One region of the Ensifer sp. Root954 genome, then DNA from elsewhere that is predicted to be linked to it. Evidence: riboswitches for the same ligand, from Rfam matches in the RefSeq annotation. Region 1 holds a riboswitch; each other region holds the start of a gene.

Region 1 (3,213 bases):
GGGAAGTAACGCCGGATCTGCTCACGCGGATGAAGGCGGTCGCTGCCATCGAAGGTACCGTGCTCGAACGTCCGATGTCGCTGGAAACCGCCCGCGCCGCCTAAGCGCGTCAGTCGATCTGCGCTGTTAACGCAAACCGTCGCTTGTCGTTGCACGATCACCGACAAGCTCTATGATGGAGGCGAAACAGGAATGCCGCTGGCAGCAACCCGCAGAAGGTCGGCGCCGACCTGGCAACAGGAAGAGACTTTCGCCCGTGTTCACGCGCATGAAACACGTCGCTGCGGCCCTTGTGCCTCTGGTTCTGATCGGTGCCGGTCCGTCACTGGCATCGACGGCCTGCGACCGACTGAACGCGCGGCTCGCGCAACTGCCTGACTACGTCGCCAGCAATGCCGATGCGCGCGACTACGCAAGCGCGATCTCGCGGCAGAATATCGAGCTGCGGCGGGCAAAGAACGACCGCCGCCGCGCGGGTTGCAGTGGCGGCAACGCCATTGGCTTCGACGGCGGCGACCCCGACACTTGCTACGGCCTCAACAGCCTGATCGCCGAGATGGAAGACAATCTGCGCATGCTGAAGTCCGAGCGCGAGCAGATCGTCGCCGGCGGCAGCGACGACAGCCGGCGCCGCATCCTCGCCGCGCTGGAGATCAACGGTTGCTATGGCGACCGCGAGGAGTTCGCAAGCGTGGAACCGGACGTGCCGGAAAGCCACCGCAACATCGTTGCCGACCTGCCGCCGGAAGACGCCTACGGCCCGATGCTCGGCCGAGGCGAAGACGGCTACGCGCCGCAGGAGCGCTACTATAGCGGCACGCTCAGAACCATGTGCGTGCGCACCTGCGACGGCGCCTTTTTCCCGGTTTCTTCAGATGCGACGCCGGCCGATTTCCCGCGCGACGAGCAGGCCTGTCGGGCGCGCTGCCCGGGGGCTGAGACCGAGCTCTATTTTCACGACCTCAACACGGAAGAGAGCGACAAGATGGTCTCGGCCGTGACCGGCCGTCCCTATACCGAAATGCCCAACGCCTTTGCCTATCGCACCCGCGCTGTCGGAAAACCCGGCCAGTGCGGCTGCCAGATACCCCAGACCGCCTCGACCACACCGAAGGCAAACGGAACGAAGATCGGTGACGACCAGTCGTCGATCATCGTCATCGAGACCAAGAAGCCGGAAGCGGCGAGCAATACCGCCAAGGCGCCGGCCGAAGAGCGGCCTTACGATCCGTCGAAGAACAAGGTTCGCGTCGTCGGCCCGACCTACCTGCCGCAGGAAGAAACCGCCATCGACCTCAAGCATCCGAAGGGACCGGCCTATCAGCCGGTCCAGAATTGATCGGACGAGGCCTTACGCCTTCTCCTTGCTGCGTCCCCATCCGTCTTCGAAAACCAGCTCGTCGAGCGGCAGGCGCTGGCGCCAGCCCTTCACGGCGAGTTCCGGCTGCTGATAGAGGCGATCGACATAGCCGAGGCAGAGCCAGGCAACGATCTCGATATGATCTGGGATGCCGAGAATCGCCTTGATCTCGGCCTCGTGGAAAATGCTCACCCAGCCGACGCCCACCCCTTCGGCCCGCGCCGCAAGCCAGAGGTTTTGCACGGCGCAGACGGTGGAATAGACGTCCATCTGCGGATTGTGGGTGCGCCCGAGTACGACGGCACCGCCGCGCGTGCGGTCGCAGGTGACACAGATGCTGAGCGGCGCCTTGCGGATGCCTTCCAGCTTCAGCGCACGGTACTTGGCCTGTTGTTCCGCCTCGAACATCAGCGCGGCCTCGTCATTGGCGCGGCGAAACGCATGCCAGACGCGCTCACGCGTTTCTTCCGCCCGCACCAGCACGAAGTTCCACGGCTGCATGAAGCCCACGGACGGGGCGCTGTGCGCAGCGGCCAGCAGGCGCAAGATCAGATCATCCGGCAATGGCGCGGGCAGGAATTCATCGCGCACGTCGCGACGTGTCTCGATGGCACGGTAGACGGCCTCCCGCTCTGGCAACGAAAAGGCGCCGGCAGCCGCAAGGCCGCCCTTCGGTTCAGTCAGCATCGTTCGATCCCCAACAATGCGAAAACCTCCCGCCGTCCACGCGGGGTTCGGTCTATCTCGCCAGGCCGGTCTTCTGACTTCGGTTCAACCGATCACCTCGCCTTCCCAGATCGCTTGAAGATCCAGTGGCAAAACCTTGAATCAATTCAAGGCTCTCTTAGACGCGATCGTCCCCGTCACAGCGTTGGGCACGTTCCGGAATGACACCGGATTCCCGATTCTCCCGCTTTCGCGGGCACCTGACGACGGCACTAAGTGCACAGCCGTTTGAGAAAGACAAGCGGCGCCAACCCGGCCGGGACATGGCACGCCACTTTCCGCCGGCTACTGTCGAGCTTAGTCGTTTACCTCCACCTCAAAGCGGAGCGACCGGATGTGGCGAACCGTCATAGGCGCCCCAGACCGACTGATCGAAGCAAATCACCGATCCGGTCATCAGCCCGGACTCGGCCGACGACAGATAGGCGCAGGCCCGCGCCACTTCGGCCGGATCGACGAGCCGACCGAAAGGCTGGCCGGCCGCCGCCTTTTCGAGCCAATCGGCCGCCGCGCCATGAAACTCGCGCTGGATGCGGTCTTCGCCTTCGGACGCCATCCAGCCGATATTCAGCCCGTTGACGCGAATGCGGTTGCGAAGAAGCGCATAAGCCGTGTTTTTGGTCAGCGTTTCGAGGGCGCCTTTCGACGAACAATAGACGGCAATGAACGGCTGGCCGGCCATCGCCGACATAGAGCCGATGTTGACGATCGTGCCCTCGGTCTTCTCCCGCCGCATGATCTTCACCGCCTCCTGCATCAGGAAGAACGGCGCGCGCACATTGATCGCGAACATGCGGTCGAAGAGTTCGGGCGTGGTGTCGAGGATCGTGCCACGGTCGGTGATAGCTGCGGCGTTGACCAGCGCATCGACCCGGCCGAATTCCGCGTCGCAAGCGGCGACCACCTTGCGGGCGTCCTCTACTTTTTCAAGATCGGCCTCGACATAGACAACTTTCGCACCGCTTGACTTGCCGATCTGCTCGGCCTTCGCCCGCCCCTTGGCGGCGTTGCGGCCGCAGATGACGATGCCTTCAGCGCCGCGCTCGGCGAAAAGGCCAGCAATCGTCGCGCCCAGTCCCTGCGTACCACCGGTGACGATGGCGATCTTGCCTTGCAATTGTCCACTC
Region 2 (3,213 bases), on a different contig from region 1:
AACGCCGGATGACTGGTTCTCGATCTGCTTGATCGGCGCGCCCATCTCGCGGATGTTGGTGAGCGACAGCGCCACGCCGCCACCGCGCTTGGAAAGCTGCAGCGCCGAATTGATGGCGCGGCCGATACTCTCCATGTTGTCCTCGATCCGGAGCAGAAAGCAGGAGACGAGCTCGCCGCGGCTCTTCTTGCCGGCGTTGAGGAAAGTCGGCGTTGCCGGCTGGAAGCGGCCGGAGATGATCTCGTCGACGAGATCGCGGGCAAGCCCCTCGTTGCCGCGCGCCAAGGCCATCGCCACCATGCAGACACGGTCTTCGTAGCGTTCCAGGTAGCGCTTTCCGTCGAAGGTCTTCAGCGTATAGGACGTGTAGTATTTGAACGCCCCGAGGAAGGTCGGAAAGCGGAACTTCTTTGAATAGGCATGATCGTAGAGATCGCGCACGAAGTTGAAGGAATACTGGTCCAGCACTTCCTGCTCGTAATAGCCCTCGGTCACCAGATAATCGAGTTTTTCCCGGAGGTTATGGAAGAACACCGTGTTCTGGTTGACGTGCTGGAGGAAGTACTGTTTCGCCGCCTGCCGGTCCTTGTCGAGCTGGATCCGTCCCTCTTCGTCATAGAGGTTCAGCATTGCGTTCAGCGCATGATAGTCGAGCGCTGCTTCCGTCGCCTTCAAGGGGCGTTCGAGTGTCGTGACGTCCAAAATCGTTCCATCCCGTTTTTGACATTGGCGACGTCCTCGTCGGTCCCGAGCAGCTCGAACCGGTAGAGATAGGGTACCCGGCACTTGGCCGAGATCACGTCGCCGGCGATCCCGTAGGTCGCGCCGAAATTGCTGTTGCCCGCTGCGATCACGCCGCGGATGTGAGAGCGGTTGCCCGCGTCGTTCAAGAAGCGGATGACCTGCTTCGGCACCGCCCCGCGGCCATCGTCGCCGCAATAGGTCGGCACGATCAGCACATAGGGCTCTGCGACCGTAAGTGCGTCCATACCTTCCCTGAGCGGTATGCGGGCGGCGCGAAGGCCGAGCTTTTCGACGAAGCGATGGGTGTTTTCCGAGCGACTGGAAAAATAGACGATCAGGCCCATCGCCCGCGTCCTTCAGGAAAGCGCGCTGATCATGTCCGGGCGGAAACCCGCCCAATGCCGCTCGCCGGCGACGACGACCGGGACCTGCCGATAGCCAAGACCCTGCACCAGCGCGAATGCATCGGAATCCTCGGAGATATCGACGATGCGATAATCGATGCCTTGGCGGTCGAGCGCACGGGTTGTGGCGGTGCATTGGACGCAGGCTGGTTTGCTGTAGACGGTGATCGACATGGGTTCCTCGTGAGGGTCTGGCAAATGGGCGCAAAAAGTCGTCGGATCGCGCGAACGCGAACCGTGGTGTTGGCGATTGGACACGAAACATCGCTCCCCGGTCGACTCGACCGGAGTTGACGTCGTCAAGCTGGCCCAAGGTCGGTTACGCAACCGGGCCGGCTCGTTTTGGTCGGGCGCTCAGGAATTCCGCGGATGCGGGTTTTCAAGGCGCGGCCTTTCAATCAGGCGCGCAACAACGCGCACCCGTCCGCAGAAGGTGGATCTGAACTGGAAGAAACTGGCATGACTTCACCCCGAAGCTTTCGACAGGCTGCCGGGGAGACGTCGAGACGATCGGGCAGGCTCATCCTGCCACGCACTCAACCCCTCCGGACACCCCGCCCGTGGACGTTTGGTGATCGAGGCAGGTCTCCTGGCTTACGGGTCAAAGCTTCCATCCCGACCTTCCCGAGGCCTCATGCCTCAGTGGTCCAAATCCGGACAGTCGCTCGCCGTCTACAGTTGCGGGGGCAGCTACGGCATAGCCTCAGCGGAAACCCGCCGGCGCACCGTATTCCCGTCTTAGCTCCCAATCCTTGCGAATCGGAAGAACCTCGAACACTAGATATGGTAGTTCATCGCAAATCTGCGTCAATAGGTTCCGTATGTGGACGGCGGGGGTAGGAGGGTGGTTTCTTTTGCAGTGTGGATAACGGGGAGTAAACAGCCGGTTGGCACCAAGGTTGTGGATAGGGCGCCCCTGGTGCGGACGCCCCATTCCATCAAGCAGCGAAAGCGGCCACGGGCCGGTTGTCCCCGTCGACGGCGACCATAGCGAAAGTTCCGGTAACAGTCCGCTGTCGCAGACCGGTGAGGAGCTCTTCCGACCAGAGTTCGACCTCGACGGTGGCTGAACTGCGACCCGTCCGCACAATGCGGGCGATGGGTTCGATGATCGAACCGATCATGATCCGGTGCTTGAAGTCCATACCGGTGCAGGAGGCAAGGACGGTCGCCCGGCGGCTCCGGCGCGTCGCGACGACGAATGCGGCCTTCGTCATATGCACGAGGGCGTTGCCACCGAATATGGCGCCAAAGCTGTTGGCCTGGCCGGGAAAGACGATGTCGACCATGCGTAGGGTGCCCGCCTCTTCGGGCGTGTCCGTTGCCACATCGAGCTGCGGCAGCGTCCAATCCGTTTCATCGGCACGGGGCATCGCGACCATGGTGAAGGTGCCCCTGCTGCAAAGGGCGCGGCTGCCGGTGGCGATATCTTCCGCGATCATCTCGACCTCGACCACCATCGAGCGGCGCCCGACACGAACCGGACGGCCGCTGAAGCAGACGATCTGACCGATGCGCGCAGGCGCACGAAAATCGATGCGGTCGCAGGATGCGGTGACGAAGGGAACGCGCCCGTGACGGGTGGCGACGATGAAAGCGATCCGGTCCATCGACGCGAGGGCGGCGCCACCAAAGAGCGTGCCATGGTGATTGGTATCGCCTGGAAAAACGATGTCGATCAGGGTTTGTGGCGCCGGGGTTTCCCCCGGCGCCGTCGTGACTTCGTGCTGCCCCGTCATGCTTTGACGGCTTCGCGCGTATCGGCGGCAAAAGCCGCTCGAAGCGAGCGGGCGGCGGCGACCATGTTAACGAGCGCCGGCCGCGTCTCTTCCCAGCGCCTGGTCTTCAGTCCGCAATCGGGATTGACCCAGATCTGGTCCGGCGTGAGGCCCTCGGTCGCTTTTTCGATGAGATGCACCATTTCCTCGACGCCGGGCACGCGTGGTGAATGGATGTCGTAGACGCCCGGGCCGATCTCGTTCGGATAGGCCTCGTCGGTGAAGGCGCCGAGCAGTTCCATCTTCGATCGCGACGTCTCGATCGACATGACGTCGGCGTCCATCGC
Region 3 (3,213 bases), on a different contig from region 1:
TGCACGTCGAAGATCAATTCGGTGCCATTGCTTGCCGGCGGCTCGACGCCGGTTTCGATCATCCACCGCCGCCACCAGCTGGCGTTGCCGAAACGCCGGACTCTCAGAACGTCCGCGGGCTCCTTGAGCTGGTGCTTTTCCAGGAAGGATGGCGTGCAGACAGGCACGTAATCGAGCGGAAACAAGGGAAAGACATCGTTGCCCGGCCAGTCGCCGGCGCCGCTGCGCACCGCGAGATCGATGGCGTCACGTTTGAAATCGACCAACTCGGTCGACATGTGCACCCTGATGCTGATGTTGGGATGCGCGGTCTGAAACGACGCGAGGCGCTGACCGAGCCAGCTCGACACGACGGTTGGCAGCACCGAGATGTGCAGGTGATGCTCGGTCTTGTCGGCGATCTCCGAGAAGGCCGCCCCCAAGAGATCGATCGCTTCGGTCACCTTCGGCGCTAGCTGCCGCCCGGCGCCGGTCAATCGCACCTCGCGCGGAAGCCGAACGAACAGCGGCGCGCCGATGCGATCTTCCAACAGCCGGATCTGATAGCTGACGGCCGCCTGCGTCATGCCGAGCTCTTCGGCGGCGCGGGTGAAACTCAGGTGCCTGGCGGCGGCCTCAAAGGCGCGCACCGCACTCATGGGAGGAATCTTGCTCATGGAACTGAGATAAGCATTCTTTATGCCAGCATGCGAGAAATCGCTTTGCGCGAAACGGCAAAAACCCTCACTTTTTTCGCGAACACACGCCCTTGAAAGAAGTGAGGATAGCAATGCTTAGCGCAGTGCGATCAACGATTTACCATGTCCTGAACTGGGCCGATAAGACCCTCAACCCTCCGGTTGCCATCGACACGTTCAACGAGTTCCAACTCCGGGATATCGGCCTGACGCGAGATCAAGAGCATATCCGCGCGCGCGTTGGCGACGCGGCGGATCCGTGGCAGTGGCCGGAGGAGGACGCTTCGACCAAACCGCAACCGTCCCGTGAGCGGAAAGCAATGGAAAGACCTCGTCCTGCCATTGTCTCGCCGCGGGCGGCGGCGGGAGAGAATAAAGACATAAGCATTTCTTTATGCGATTGACGAAAAACTCGGAACAGGGCATTGTCGCCCCATCGTGGTTCTTCGCCCGCCTTTGGAGGGACGGAGCTAAGAGGGAATTCGGTGCGGCGCCAGACAAGCGCCCATGCCGGAGCTGCCCCCGCAACTGTAAGCGGAGAGCGGCCGTTCGAAGATGTCACTGAGGGAGACGCCTCGGGAAGACGGAACGGTCCGCGACGACCCGCAAGCCAGGAGACCTGCCGCGATGAACAACGTCCACGGGCGGGGTGTCCGATGAGGCGCGTTGAGGACGCGGGATCGCTCTCGCGCCGCGGCTGCGTCGCATTCAAGCCTTGCCCATAACCTTCGGGGTAAGGAAATGACCATCAAGACTGCCAATCTCGGTTTCCCGCGCATCGGCCGCCGTCGCGAATTGAAATTCGCGCTCGAACGCTATTGGGCCGGAAAGGCCAGCCGCGGCGAACTTCTCGATACCGGAGCCAAGCTCCGCGCTGAAAACTGGGCCGCGCAGAAAACGCGCGGCATCGACATCATCCCCTCCAACGACTTCTCCTTCTACGACCACGTGCTCGATGCCGCCGTGCTTGTCGGCGCAATCCCGCCGGCCTATGGCTGGACGGGCGGCCCGGTCGATCTCGACACCTATTTTGCCATGGCGCGCGGCTCGGCCGGAACGCCCTGCGCCGCCGGCTGCACCCATTCGGGAAGCAGCAGCGGCACTCCCGCGCTCGAAATGACAAAGTGGTTCGACACCAACTATCACTACATGGTGCCCGAGTTCGACAGGGATCAGCGCTTCGAGCTCACCCACAATCGGCCGCTGGAAGCCTTCCAGGAAGCTCAAGCCCTCGGCTATCGCACACGCCCGGTGCTCATCGGCCCGGTGACACTGCTGAAGCTCGGCAAATCGAAGGGCGGCGACTTCGATCCGGTCGATCTGATCGAACGGCTCCTGCCCGTTTACGTGAGGGTCCTGGCGGAGCTTGCTGACGCCGGCGCCGATTGGGTCCAGATCGACGAGCCTTGCCTGGCGCTCGATCTCGCGGACAAGGATCGTCGCGCCCTCGACCTCGCCTATCGCACGTTCGACACCGACGTGCCCGGACTCAAGATCATGCTGGCGACCTATTTCGGCTCGATCGGCGACAACACGGCAACGGCGTTGGCGCTGCCGGTCGATGGACTGCATGTCGATCTCGTGCGCGCGCCGCAGCAGATCGACACGCTCATCCAATCGGCTCCGGCGGACCGGGTCCTATCGCTCGGGGTCATCGACGGCCGCAACATCTGGCGGACCGATCTGGCCAACCTGTTCCGCCGGCTGCAGCCTCTGACTTCGACCCACGGCCGCGACCGCATCGAGCTCGCACCTTCATGCTCACTCCTGCACGTGCCGATCGATCTCGAGCTGGAGCGTGCGCTTGATCCGGAACTTTCCTCCTGGCTCGCCTTCGGTACGCAGAAACTCGACGAACTCAGCCTGCTTGCCAGCGCCTTCGAGCCGGGGCTTGCCATTTCCGAGCACGTTTTCGCCGCCTCGATCGCGTCCGCCCAGGCGAGGCTCACCTCACTCAGGATCCATGATCCTTTGGTCGCCGGGCGCTTGAAAGCGCTGACGGATGCGGACAGCAAGCGGCAGTCCCCGTTCGCGGGTCGCCGGGCACTGCAGGCGAAGAAGCTGTCATTGCCGCTCTTCCCGACAACGACGATCGGATCCTTCCCACAGACATCGGAGGTTCGGCAGGCCCGTTCACTGCATGCGAAGGGCGAACTCAGCTATGTCGACTACACCGCCTATCTTCGCCGAGAGACCGAACTGGCGGTGCGCTGGCAGGAAGAGGTCGGCATCGACGTACTCGTTCACGGCGAGTTCGAGCGCAACGACATGGTGCAATATTTTGGCGAGCAGCTCTCGGGCTACGCCTTCACCCAGAGCGGCTGGGTGCAGAGCTACGGATCGCGCTGCGTGCGTCCGCCTGTTATCTTCGGCGACGTTTCGCGACCAAACCCGATGACGGTCGAGTGGGCGACCTTCGCGCAGTCGCTGACCGATCGCCCGGTCAAGGGCATGCTGACAGGTCCGGTCACCATGCTGCTATGGTCCTTCGTTCGTGACGACCTGCCACGTTCCGTGGTGTGCCGGCAGATCGCAC

The links. A riboswitch is a leader RNA that binds a small molecule or an ion and turns the genes downstream of it on or off. The one in region 1 is predicted to bind cobalamin.
Region 2: it holds a riboswitch for cobalamin, as region 1 does, so the genes downstream of both, nrdH (glutaredoxin-like protein NrdH) here and bluB (5,6-dimethylbenzimidazole synthase) in region 1, are expected to answer to the same signal.
Region 3: it holds a riboswitch for cobalamin, as region 1 does, so the genes downstream of both, metE (5-methyltetrahydropteroyltriglutamate--homocysteine S-methyltransferase) here and bluB (5,6-dimethylbenzimidazole synthase) in region 1, are expected to answer to the same signal.

The regions. Positions count from the first base shown of each region.
Region 1 is NZ_LMJM01000027.1:246,964-250,176, reverse strand. It holds gene ASE71_RS23110 (acyl-homoserine-lactone synthase) at 1-104, shown strand, start outside; gene ASE71_RS23105 (DUF2865 domain-containing protein) at 269-1,339, shown strand; gene bluB (5,6-dimethylbenzimidazole synthase) at 1,352-2,047, opposite strand; cobalamin riboswitch at 2,093-2,305, opposite strand; gene ASE71_RS23095 (SDR family oxidoreductase) at 2,403-3,213, opposite strand, start outside.
Region 2 is NZ_LMJM01000001.1:184,410-187,622, reverse strand. It holds gene nrdE (class 1b ribonucleoside-diphosphate reductase subunit alpha) at 1-702, opposite strand, end outside; gene nrdI (class Ib ribonucleoside-diphosphate reductase assembly flavoprotein NrdI) at 672-1,088, opposite strand; gene nrdH (glutaredoxin-like protein NrdH) at 1,101-1,322, opposite strand; cobalamin riboswitch at 1,710-1,936, opposite strand; gene ASE71_RS00730 (acyl-CoA thioesterase) at 2,087-2,887, opposite strand; gene metE (5-methyltetrahydropteroyltriglutamate--homocysteine S-methyltransferase) at 2,884-3,213, opposite strand, start outside.
Region 3 is NZ_LMJM01000001.1:180,967-184,179, forward strand. It holds gene ASE71_RS00715 (LysR substrate-binding domain-containing protein) at 1-638, opposite strand, end outside; gene ASE71_RS00720 (hypothetical protein) at 770-1,081, shown strand; cobalamin riboswitch at 1,100-1,319, shown strand; gene metE (5-methyltetrahydropteroyltriglutamate--homocysteine S-methyltransferase) at 1,419-3,213, shown strand, end outside.